One region of the Pseudomonas sp. H3_E07 genome, then DNA from elsewhere that is predicted to be linked to it. Evidence: riboswitches for the same ligand, from Rfam matches in the RefSeq annotation. Region 1 holds a riboswitch; the other holds the start of a gene.

Region 1 (5,865 bases):
ACCTTTATCCGTGGGCCGGTGTGCCGTGGGCAGATTGCCACGGACGTGATCCGTGACAACTTCTGGACCCTGTTCCAAGACCCGGACCACGACCTGTACATCACCGATGCGCGCTATCGCGGCCAGGCCACGCCGTTGCTGGCGATGCCGGGGCAGAACGATGACGTCGGCAGCGTGCTCAGCCTGTGGCTGGCGTACCGCGACAAACGTAATGAATACGAGGCCCTGCGCCGCGACAGCTATGCTGACTTGCCGCCGCCAAGCTGGTCGACCCTGTGGGCGGGCAATGACAATGCCTTGCTGAGCATCTTCCGCCACTTCGACAGCGCTTCGGTGACCAAAGGCCTGATTGGCGAGGTGCCGCAAACCCTGTGGCTGTTCGACTACCCGCTGCTGGAGCGCACCTATTATCAGTTGGCGGTGAACTTCGATGTGTTCGGCAACGTGTCGCACCAGGCCCAGACCCGGTTGTATTTCGACCTGATTCGCAACGGTGCCGAGCAGAACTTCCTGCGCCTGATGCCGGCCGATTCCCGCGAGGGCTTCTTGGATGACTGGTACCAGAACAGCGGCAAGCTCAAGCTATGGCTGGACTATGAAGCCATTGATGACGATAAACCCACTGGCCTGCACCTGAATGAAAACGATCCGAAGCGCGACTTTGCCAACCAGTTGCTCACGCGTTATGGCGATTTGAATGCGAGCCCGGATCCGATCAACCGCTGCACGGGCGCCTATTGCTCGCGTGACGGCGTGGACCCAGCCATTCAGGATGCGGAGCAGGCGCTGAGCCGCCTGACTTCACGCCCGGCCGCCGGGCTCAAGGTCATCGACCAACTGCCTGAAGCGACGATGCTGCGTGTCGAGACCGCCAGCGGTAAGCGTGTGCTCTACAGCATGCTGCGCAATCGTGCCCACAGTAACGTGGCGTTTCTGCTGGGTGAGGCTTATCGCTATCAGCCGGGCTTGGACACGGTGACGATTTATCCTGGCGTGCTGAGCAGCTATCCGAACTTTATGTTCAATATCCCTGCCCAGGAAGTGCCGGAGTTTGTGGCTGAAATGGAGCGGGCCAAGGATGCCAAGCGTTTCGAGAAGATTGTGGACCGCTGGGGTGTGCGGCGCAGTCATCCGTTGTTTTGGCAGTACTTCCATGATGTGTCGCAGTACATTCGGGAGACTACGCCGGTGGAAGAGGGGGTGTTGGATATGAATCGGTATCAGAACTTGTGAGATCTTTTCGGAGTACATATCCGTTGCTGCGGTAACGGCTGATATTGGTTCCGCCCTTACGGCGCCTTAGATAAAAAGCCAGAGCAAGCGCGACTCGCTTCGCATCGTGGATACGCTTTTCGTCCTCTGTAGGAGCCGGCTTGCCGGCGAAAAACGTGAGAACGCCGCGTTTTGTCTGGTTACCCGCGTCATCGTTAACCACCATCGCAGGCAAGCCAGCTCCTACAGGGACTGCGTTTGCCCTTGCCTTTGCTCTACACCACTCAGGCCGCCGTGCTCTTGCGGTCCCCCAAACCCCTGTCGGATTACGGGCACACCGAGTATTGGGGCAAGAGCCTTTTGGTTGCTTTTGGACTCTTTTCAAAAGTGACCCGCCGTAAGAGCGGAACCCATAGCAGCCATCACCCAAATAACGGATATGTACACCCCCCCAAAAAACCTATCCCGACAAAAACACTAGGACTTTGTACCTGCGTAATATTTTGGCGTAAACTGCTGGCAAGCCTGTGAGGAGTTTCCATGACTGCCATAACCATTACCGACGCCGCCCACGATTACCTGGCTGACCTGCTGTCCAAGCAGAACACCCCGGGTATCGGCATCCGCGTCTTCATCACCCAACCCGGCACCCAATACGCCGAGACTTGCATTGCCTACTGCAAGCCTGGGGAAGAGAAACCTGAAGACACCGCCCTGGGGCTGAAAAGCTTCACCGCGTACATCGATGCCTTCAGCGAAGCCTTCCTCGACGACGCCGTGGTCGACTACGCCACCGACCGCATGGGCGGCCAGTTGACCATCAAGGCGCCAAACGCCAAGGTGCCGAACGTCAACGCCGACAGCCCGGTGAACGAGCGCATCAATTACTACCTGCAGACCGAGATCAACCCAGGCCTGGCCAGCCACGGCGGCCAGGTCAGCCTGATCGACGTGGTCGAAGACGGCATTGCGGTGTTGAAATTCGGCGGCGGCTGCCAAGGCTGTGGCCAGGCGGACGTGACCCTGCGTGAAGGCATCGAGCGCACCTTGCTGGAGCGGATTCCAGAGCTCAAGGGCGTGCGTGACGTGACCGACCACACGCAGAAAGAAAACGCCTACTACTGAATAAGGCGTTCACTGCGAGCAGAAAAAACGGCGCCCCGTGAGCGCCGTTTTTTTATGCCTGGGTTTCAGGGGCGGTAAAGGTGAGCATGGCCCGCGCGATACAGCGACGACTCACTGAAGCTGTCACTTGCCAACACCCGGCCCACCACAATCAATGCCGTGCGCCGAAAGCCTTTGGCCGCCACCTTCTCGGTAATGTCACTCAACGTGCCCATCGCCCAATCCTGATCCGGCCAGGTTGCCCGGTGCACCACGGCAATCGGGCAATCCGCGCCGTAGTGCGGCAGCAGCTCAGCGACGATCTTCTCCAGGTGATTGACCCCCAGGTGAATCGCCATGGTGGTGCCATGCCGGGCCAGGCTGTCGAAATCCTCGCCGGCGGGCATGCGGGTTTTGTCGGCATAGCGGGTCAGGATCACGCTTTGGGCGATATCGGGCAGGGTCAGCTCGGTTTCCAGCAGGGCTGCGCAGGCGGCCACGGCGGTGACGCCGGGAATGATCTGGAAGGGAATGCCCAGCTCCCGCAGATGGCGGATCTGTTCGCCAATGGCGCCATACAGGCTCGGGTCACCGGAATGGACGCGGGCCACGTCCTGGCCGTTGTCGTGGGCGGTTTTGATCAGGTCAATGATCTGTTCCAGGTGCAATTCGGCGCTGTTGACCACCGTTAGCGCCGAATGGCCGTCCAATACCGCCGCCGGAACCAATGAGCCGGCATAGATGATTACCGGGCAACTGCGGATCAGCCGCTGGCCTTTGACGGTGATCAATTCCGGGTCGCCGGGGCCTGCGCCGATGAAGTAGACGGTCATGGTGGTTCCTGTCGAAAAACGGGCGAGCATGAATGTTGCTCATGATCGGGGGCGGCAATTATCGGGATTTTAGCCGGCGCAGGCTAATGCAAAGGTGGCTTGGGCGGTTTTTTTGCGAGTGATCAACAGGCGGGCAGGGCTGCCTGCAAGGTGCTCGGCGAGTGCCAGCGCGGCGCTTTCGGCGATGCCATAACAGCCGGTGTGGGCAAAAGCGATGTCGGATTTGTGGCTCAGGCGGTGTTCAAACGCCGCCAGTTGCTCGGCGCTGAAACACTGCAGTGGCAGGTTCAGCCTCTGGGCCAGAGCCAGTAACCCCGGTTCATTCTGTTTGCGATCGATACTGGCCAGCGCGCTAATGCGGTGACGCTCGATACCGCCCTCGGCGAGGGCCGAATCGAACAGCGCCAGCAAGGTGTGAAGATCGCAACCCTGCTGGAAACCCAGGCCGATCACCAGGGTCATGCCGAGTATTGGTCGTCACGGTTGCGGCGGAACAGCCACGCGCTGATCAGGCCCAGTGCGAGCCAGAAAGCGACGTTGGTCAACTGTGAAGCGATCTTGAATTGTGCTTCCAGGGCTTGCGGTGCCAGCATCGAATGCACTTCGGGCTGTGGCGCGCCGATCACGTGGGGGACGGCGAGGATCGCCACGCCCAGCACTTTCAACAGCCAGTTACGACCAAATACGATCAAAGCGATGCCGGCAGCCGTAGAAGCCGCAGTGCCGATCCACCAGGTCTGGCGCAGCGCCAGGTCCGCGGCGGCGGTGCCCGGCAGCTCAGGCGGCAGGCCCATCGTCGGTGCCAGCACGAAGGTTGCGTAACCGGCCAAGCCCCACAGCAGGCCTTGGGCGGTGCGGGTTGGCGCGCGCAGTGTGTAGAGACCGGCCAGCATCAGCGCAAAACCGACCGCGACCACCAGATTACCGCCTGTGGTGGAGAGCACGCGCTGCCAGCCGTCTTCCGGCTCCCAGGCTTCGGCATCGTGGGTGTGGGCGGCAGCGCCTTCGGTGTGTTCGTGGGCCACTTCGGTGGCGGCCGGGGCCTTTTCAAAGGTTTCCGCCTGCAGAATCAGCGGGGCGACCCAGAAGCTTTGCAGCAAGGTCAGCAACAGGGCGGCCAGCAGGCCGGTGAAACCTGCAGTTTGCGCGATACGCTTGATCATGTCGGCAGGTCTCAGTGGCACGGGAACGCAGCGCTGTGGCGGGTATCGTGGGCAGCGTTGTGCACGGCCTCGATGTGCGAGAAACCGGCAAAGTACACCAGGCACGCACCAAGGATCGACGCGCCGATGGCGGCGGTCAGGCGTTGGCTCAGGGTGGCGGTGCTGCTGGCGGAGTGCGAGGTGCTGCTGACGATCGACATGGCGCGTCCCTTTCAGGTGTCTGGGTGAAACGAGCGCATGGAAACCCCGCGAGCCAGGCACGCAGGGTTTGAACAGCGCCCGCCCACCGCGGGTTTGTTATCTGAATTTTTCGGGCCGGTCTCCGGGCTTGCGAGGGGCAATGTGCCTAATAAGCATCGCCTTCCCATGCCGTCGAGGCACAGTGGATCTGACGCTTCACTCGCTTACCGTTGCGGGGGCAGCACCGGACTGGTCATATCGCTATGACGCACCGGTTTCCCGTTTCACCCTGTGAAGGGCACCCGAAACAAGATGTGTAGGAGAGCATGGGGGTGGGAGGGGAGTCAATTGGGGTGTGTACATATCCCTTGTTGCGATGATGGCTGAAATGGGTTCCGCTCCTACAGCGAACCGCCTTTGCTCTACACCACTCAAGCCGGCTGTCAGGCCGCTGTGCTTTTGCTTTTGATCTTGATCTTGATCCTAAGCGCCCCGTCAAACACGCTGGCCGGAATTCGACAGGGATTTGGGGGGTAAACCGGCAGGGATGCCGGTTTAGCCGCCCCGCGCCATGGATGGCGCGTGGCGGTGGCCCCCCAAATCCCTGTCGGATTACGGGCACACCGAGCGTGAGCGAGGTGCCGAGTGTTGGGGCAAGAGCCCTTTGGTTACTTTGGGGCTCTTTTCCAAAGTGACCCGCCGTAAGGGCGGAACCCATAGCAGCCATCACCGCAGAAACGGATATGTACACTAACCCAACCAATCCAACCCCATCATTGACCATCCCCCAAGCACTGCGTAGCCTTACACCCTTCGAGGTTCTTCGGCCCAGGCCGAAGCTAAGAAGGGAACGCGGTCCAAGCCGCGGCTGCCCCCGCAACTGTAAAGGGTTCAGCTGACTGCCACGCCACTGCCGACAAGGCGGGAAGGCGCAGCCAGCGCCGGTCGCAAGACCCGCAAGCCCCAAGCCAGGAGACCTGCCTCGCAACCGATTTTCTACTTCAACCGGGCGGGGTGATCCGGTGACGAAATCCGCTGCTGCGCGCCGTCGCAGGGCCTATCGTCCCGTATGCCCGCCCCCAAGGGCATCCGATGAAAACACTGGCCAAACTCCCCGTCACCATCGTCACCGGCTTCCTCGGCTCGGGCAAGACTACCTTGCTGCGCCACATGCTCGACAACGCCCAGGGCCGTCGCATCGCCGTGATCGTCAACGAATTCGGCGAACTGGGCATCGACGGTGAAATCCTCAAGCAGTGCTCCATCGGCTGCACCGAAGAAGAAGCCAACGGCCGCGTCTACGAGTTGGCCAATGGCTGCCTGTGCTGCACCGTGCAGGAAGAGTTCTTTCCAGTGATGCGCGAGTTGGTGGC
Region 2 (5,865 bases), 1.9 Mb from region 1:
GGCGAAATTGCCGAACGCCACCAGCGGATGCCAGCGTCTGGGTTCGCCCAGCAGCGCATCCAGCGCGACTGCAGCGACACACAGCAAGGCCACACTCATTGATTCACTCCCCACCCATTCTCATACAACATGTCACTCAGCGGCCGAGGCTCGGTCCAGCCTTCGAGTTGCAACATCGGGGCCGGGTAGAACTCGGCCACCGGCCCCAGGCACAGCACGGCCAAAGGTTTCGCGCCGGGTGGCAAACCCAGCAGATCAGCCAGGGCCTGGGGCTCGAACAGCGAGACCCAGCCCATGCCCAGCCCTTCGACACGGGCCGCCAGCCAAAGATTCTGAATAGCACAGGACAGTGACGCCATGTCCATTTCAGGCAACGTGCGCCGCCCAAAAATGTGCCGCTCACGGTCATCCATCAACGCCGCCACCAGCACTTCGGCGCAGTCGTGAATGCCTTCGACCTTGAGCTTCATGAACTCATCGGAGCGTTCACCCAGGGCTTCGGCGGTGCGTATGCGTTCTTCTTCCACCAGTTGTTGAATCTGCCCACGCAACGGACGGTCGCTGATGCGGATAAAACGCCAGGGCTGCATCAGGCCGACACTGGGTGCCTGGTGCGCGGCCTGGAGCAGACGATGGAGCAATTCCGGGGCGACAGTGCCGCCGCTGAAGTGGCGCATGTCGCGACGTTCAGCGATGGCGCGGTAGACCGCCTGGCGGTCGGCCTCGGGGAAGGCGTTGTCGGTCATGGCCTCATCGCCGGCAAGCCGGCGCCTACAGGATCGGGCGCGAACAATGCGGCCACCGCCTGGGGATTCGAGGGGAAGTAAAAGTGTACGTAGGAAGCCGTCATCCGCCCCTGCCGATAAACCGCCTCGGCACCGCGTCCGCCATTGGGGCTAAGGCCACGGGCAATCGGCTGCCATTCGGTGGTGGTCAGGGAGTGGTGATAGGTATGGCCGCGCAGCGTGCCTTCGGGCAATTCGACATTTTGCAGCGCCAAGGCCGCGAGTTTCTTCTGCATCACCGCATCGCCTTGCAGCAGGCCCACCAGTTCGGCGCGAACACCCTCGACATCGGTCAGCGAGTCCAGCAGGTAGAGCATGCCGCCGCATTCGGCGAGCAGCGGTTTGCCGGCGGCATGATGAGCGCGGATGGCGTCAAGCATCGAGGTGTTTTCCGCCAGCGCCTGGTGGTGCAATTCCGGATAACCACCGGGCAGATAGAGGCTGTCGACATCAGGCAATTCGCGATCATGGATCGGCGAGAAAAACTCCAGTTCAGCGCCCATTGCCCGCAGCAGGTCGAGGCTGGCGCCATAGGTAAACGCGAAGGCTTCGTCGCGGGCCACGGCGATGCGCACACCGTTGAGCAATGGCGGGGTTTCGATCACTTCCGGTGCGGCAAAGGTCACTGGCGGCGGCAAAGCCACTTCGCAACTGCTGCCCAGCGCTTGGGCGGCTGCATCGAGACGCACATCGAGGTCGTTCAGTTCGCTCGCCTGTACCAGGCCTAAGTGACGGCTAGGCAGTTCGATACCGGTCTCGCGGGATAACGCGCCGTACCAGCGCAGGCCTTCGGTGAGGCTGCCTTCGAGCAATTGTGCGTGACGCAAGGTGCCAACGCGATTGGCCAGCACTCCGGCAAACGGCAGATCCGGCTGATAACGTGCCAGGCCCAGGGCCAACGCGCCGAAGGTCTGGGCCATCGCCGTACCGTCAATCACGCCCAAGACAGGCACGCCGAAGTGTCGCGCCAGGTCGGCGCTGGACGGTGTGCCGTCGAACAGGCCCATCACGCCTTCGATCAGGATCAGGTCCGCCTCCCCCGCCGCTTCCCATAGCAAGCGACGACTTTCCTGCTCGCCCACCATCCACATGTCCAATTGATACACCGGCGCACCGCTGGCGCGTTCGTGGATCATCGGATCGAGGAAGTCCGGGCCGCATTTGAACACGCGTACCCTGCGCCCCAGGTTGCGGTGCAATCGGGCAAGCGCGGCGGTGACGGTGGTTTTGCCCTGGCCGGACGCCGGTGCGGCAATCAAGACGGCCGGGCAATGACGGGGCTGATTCAAAGTTCGACGCCCTTCTGTGCCTTGATACCGGCTTGGAATGCGTGTTTGAGCATGCCCATTTCGGTGACGGTGTCGCCCATTTCGATCAGTTCAGGCTTGGCACCGCGGCCGGTGACCACCACGTGTTGCATCGGCGGGCGGGCTTGCAGGTCGCTGAGCACCTGGTCCAGGTCGAGATAGCCGTGCTTGAGAGCGATGTTCAGTTCGTCGAGTACGACAAGACCGATAGACGGGTCCTGCAGCAACTCGCGGGAAACCGCCCAGGCGGCTTCTGCGGCGGCGATGTCACGCTGGCGGTCCTGGGTTTCCCAGGTGAAGCCTTCGCCCATGACATGAAAGCGCACTTGCTCGGGGAAACGGCGGAAGAACAATTCCTCACCGGTACTGTTGCGCCCCTTGATGAACTGCACCACACCGCACTGCATGCCGTGCCCCATGGCTCGGGCCAGCATGCCGAACGCGGAGCTGCTCTTGCCTTTGCCGTTGCCGGTCAGCACTAGCAACAGGCCGCACTCGTTCGGGGAGTTGGCGATGCGTTCATCGATCACGGCTTTTTTGCGCAGCATGCGCGCCAGGTGGCGTTCGTCGCGGTCGGGGGAATCGGTCATGGCAGCTCTCCGTTGGGGCTGGACAAAAACGGCGGGCAGGAAAAAGAAAAAACAGACAGCCAAGCATCGCCCACCGTGATGCTGTTGGATGTTGCAGGCCGGTCTCCGGGCTCATGAGTGGCGCGCGTCTTATAGAAGCGCAGACCGACGCTGCGCCTTCCCATATCGCGAGCGATACAGTGGCAAAAGGCAGCGTCTTGACTCATTTACCGTTGCGGGGGCAGCGCCGGGATCGCGGCGTCACTGTGTACAAGTGCGCTCACTCACCGGCTTCCCTGTTTCACTCCGTCGACCCATGGGTCACAGAGCACCTGGAACAAGCGGCGAAGGGTAGTAGTTTGAGGGGCGAGCTGCAAGCTTCAAGCTGATCGCCGCAAGCAGGCATCGCACCGCTTGCAGCTTCACGCGTGAAACCTGCCGCTGCTTTCTAAGGATTACGCGCCAGATTGCCTGGCAACACGCGCTTGGCGCTCAGGTAGGCATTCTGCCAATACGCCTTGGACAAGGTGTCCAACTTCACCGTACCACCGGTTTGCGGTGCATGCACAAAACGGCCTTCACCGACGTAGATCCCGGCGTGGCTGACCTGTGAACCGCCGCCCGTGGCAAAGAACAACAGGTCGCCCGTCTGCAGATTCTGCTCGCTGACATCTTGCGCACGCATCACGATCAATTCGCGAGTGGTACGCGGCAGGGAGATGCCGGCAGCGTCGCGGAAGACAAAACCGATCAGGCCACTGCAATCAAACCCGGAGTCCGGTGTGTTGCCGCCCCACCGATAAGGCGTGCCGACCAGGCCCAGGGCACGGAAGAGGACGTCTTCGGCCGCAGGCGAGAAATTCTGGCTGGAATAGTTGAACACCGGCTTGGGCTTCACCGCTACGGGAGCGGGCGGCGGTGGACGACTTGCGCAGGCGCTGAGCAGCGCGGCGCAAAGAATGAGGATCAGGCGGGCCGAGGTCGACATGGGCAGAACAATCCTGGTCTGGATGCGGCTTTCGCTGCCGAACGCTGAAAACCAGAACGCGCAAGCAAAGCTCGCGCGAACGGATTACAACAATGTCCAGGGATTCTAGCGCTTACACGTCAAACTTCAAGTATCACTTTAAGTTTACTTGCTAGCGGTAACTGTCGTCGGGGCCATGGCGAGTGCGCGCTTGGCTTCGATGAAGGTTTTGCTCCAGTAGCTGTCGCCCAGGTTGTCGACTCGAACACCGCCACTGCGACGGCTGCTGGAGTGGATAAACTGGTTGTCGCCCAAGTAGATACCGGCATGACTCACACGACCACGCCCTGCCGTACTGAAGAAAAGCAGATCACCGGGCTTGAGGTTGTTGCGCGCGACCAACGGTGCATCCACGTTGATCATTTCACGGGTGGAGCGTGGCAGGTTCATGCCCGCTTCTTCACGAAACAGATAGCCGATGAAACCGCTGCAGTCGAAACCGGCTTCAGAAGTGCCGCCGAAACGGTAACGGGTACCGATCAGGGACATGCCGCGTTCGAGGATGCTGTCGGCCAGAACGGGAAGCTGGTAAGGCTTGCTACCGGAGAAGTTGGTCAGCTCTTTTTCAGTTGCCAGCTCTTCTTCATAAACAGAAGCAGACTGTGCAGCAACGAATTTTGCCTGATTTTGAACATGTGGTTTTTGCTGTTCTGCCACCTGTTGAGGGTGGGAGGCGCAACCAAACAACAGGGTAACGAGTGCGAGGGGCACGAGGGGTGCGAAGCGATTTAGCATGGGCACGACCGTGGCTGATATGTAAAGAAGACGAGACTATGCCCTCTATCACATCGATTTGCAAATTCAATCGTGATCTATGTGACTTCTTGTTTGGACCATGACATCTAAGCCCTTAACACCCCGTACCTGCCTTTTGCGTAGCCACATCGGCTCAAGCGCAGGTTTTCTGGCGCCTGGAATTTGCCGAACGCGGCAAAAACAAAGGGCTGTCTACCAGCCGAGGGTTTCTTTCAAGAAGGGAATGGTCAGCTTGCGCTGGGCCTGCAAGGAGGCCTGATCGAGCTGTTCGAGCAAATCGAACAATGCGCTCATGCTGCGTGTACCGCGAGTGAGAATAAAATGCCCCACTTCATCGGTGAGGTGCAGGCCACGACGGGAAGCACGCAGTTGCAAGGCACGCAATTTGTCTTCGTCGGAGAGCGGGCGCATCTGGAAGATCAGCGCCAAGGTCATCCGCGACTTGAGGTCGGCCAGCTTGATCGGCAATTCCCGTGGCGAGGTAGACGCGGCAATCAGCAGGCGCCGACCACTGTCACGCAAACGGTTGAACAAGTGAAAGAGCGCCTCTTCCCATTCCGCCTTGCCGGCGATCGCTTGCAGATCGTCCAGGCACACCAGCTCGTACTGCTCAAGATGGTCGAAAATGCCGATACCGCGATCCATCAACTCAGCCAGGGGCAGGTAAACCGCCGGCTCGCCCATTTGCTCGAAACGCAGGCACGCGGCCTGCAACAGGTGGGTACGCCCTACGCCGTGCTTGCCCCACAAATAGATCAGGCTTTCGGTCCACCCGGCGTCGGCTTCGCAGAGCCGCTCGACATAGCCGAGTGCAGCGGCATTGGCGCCTGGGTAGTAGTTGATAAAGGTGGCGTCGTCACGCAGACGCACACCCAAGGGCAGCTGAATCGGTTTCATGCTGACTGAACGGCTCCAAACGAACCGTTAGTGGCCTCTGTGTAAAGTTTGCAAAGTTTATACCCGTGACGCCGGGCGCACAATGCAACAGACCCCAAGCAAAATCAAAGGTTTGCGTTAACTTGTTGGTTTTATGCAAATTGTTCGATGCCGCAGAACCGCGAACCCACCAAGCCGACCCTTTACCAAATTGGTATGTTTCCTGCTTCGCCTCGTCATATTGCCAAGAACGACATTTCATTGACGGTTGTGCGTACCATGAAAAACATCATCAAGCTGCTCGTTCCGGAAATGCCCAAAGTCGAGCAGATTCTTGCGTACTGGAAGCAAATCGATGAAAACCGCTGGTACACCAACTTCGGCCCGCTGGTCAATGAGCTAGAGGGCCGGCTATCGCGCTCTTTCAGTCGCGAGCCCGCGCAAGTCCATGTTGTGTCTATGGCGAATGGTACGTGTGCGCTGCAAATTGCATTGGAAGCCCTGAAGCTTCGCAAGAGCGGCCGCGTATTGGTACCCGGATTGAC

Evidence for each region. A riboswitch is a leader RNA that binds a small molecule or an ion and turns the genes downstream of it on or off. The one in region 1 is predicted to bind cobalamin.
Region 2: another riboswitch for cobalamin. It lies ahead of cobO (cob(I)yrinic acid a,c-diamide adenosyltransferase); the one in region 1 lies ahead of AB4O08_RS00825 (CbtB domain-containing protein).

What each region holds. Positions count from the first base shown of each region.
Region 1 is NZ_CP162795.1:189,674-195,538, reverse strand. Features, by position in the region: gene AB4O08_RS00850 (fatty acid cis/trans isomerase) at 1-1,233, shown strand, start outside; gene nfuA (Fe-S biogenesis protein NfuA) at 1,753-2,337, shown strand; gene cobM (precorrin-4 C(11)-methyltransferase) at 2,403-3,149, opposite strand; gene AB4O08_RS00835 (cobalamin biosynthesis protein) at 3,219-3,611, opposite strand; gene AB4O08_RS00830 (CbtA family protein) at 3,608-4,312, opposite strand; gene AB4O08_RS00825 (CbtB domain-containing protein) at 4,324-4,512, opposite strand; cobalamin riboswitch at 4,609-4,813, opposite strand; cobalamin riboswitch at 5,292-5,491, shown strand; gene cobW (cobalamin biosynthesis protein CobW) at 5,585-5,865, shown strand, end outside.
Region 2 is NZ_CP162795.1:4,463,874-4,469,738, reverse strand. Features, by position in the region: gene cbiB (adenosylcobinamide-phosphate synthase CbiB) at 1-99, opposite strand, end outside; gene bluB (5,6-dimethylbenzimidazole synthase) at 96-746, opposite strand; gene AB4O08_RS20520 (cobyrinate a,c-diamide synthase) at 743-2,074, opposite strand; gene cobO (cob(I)yrinic acid a,c-diamide adenosyltransferase) at 2,071-2,682, opposite strand; cobalamin riboswitch at 2,762-3,012, opposite strand; gene AB4O08_RS20510 (C40 family peptidase) at 3,110-3,649, opposite strand; gene AB4O08_RS20505 (C40 family peptidase) at 3,794-4,423, opposite strand; gene hda (DnaA regulatory inactivator Hda) at 4,637-5,341, opposite strand; gene AB4O08_RS20495 (DegT/DnrJ/EryC1/StrS family aminotransferase) at 5,489-5,865, shown strand, end outside.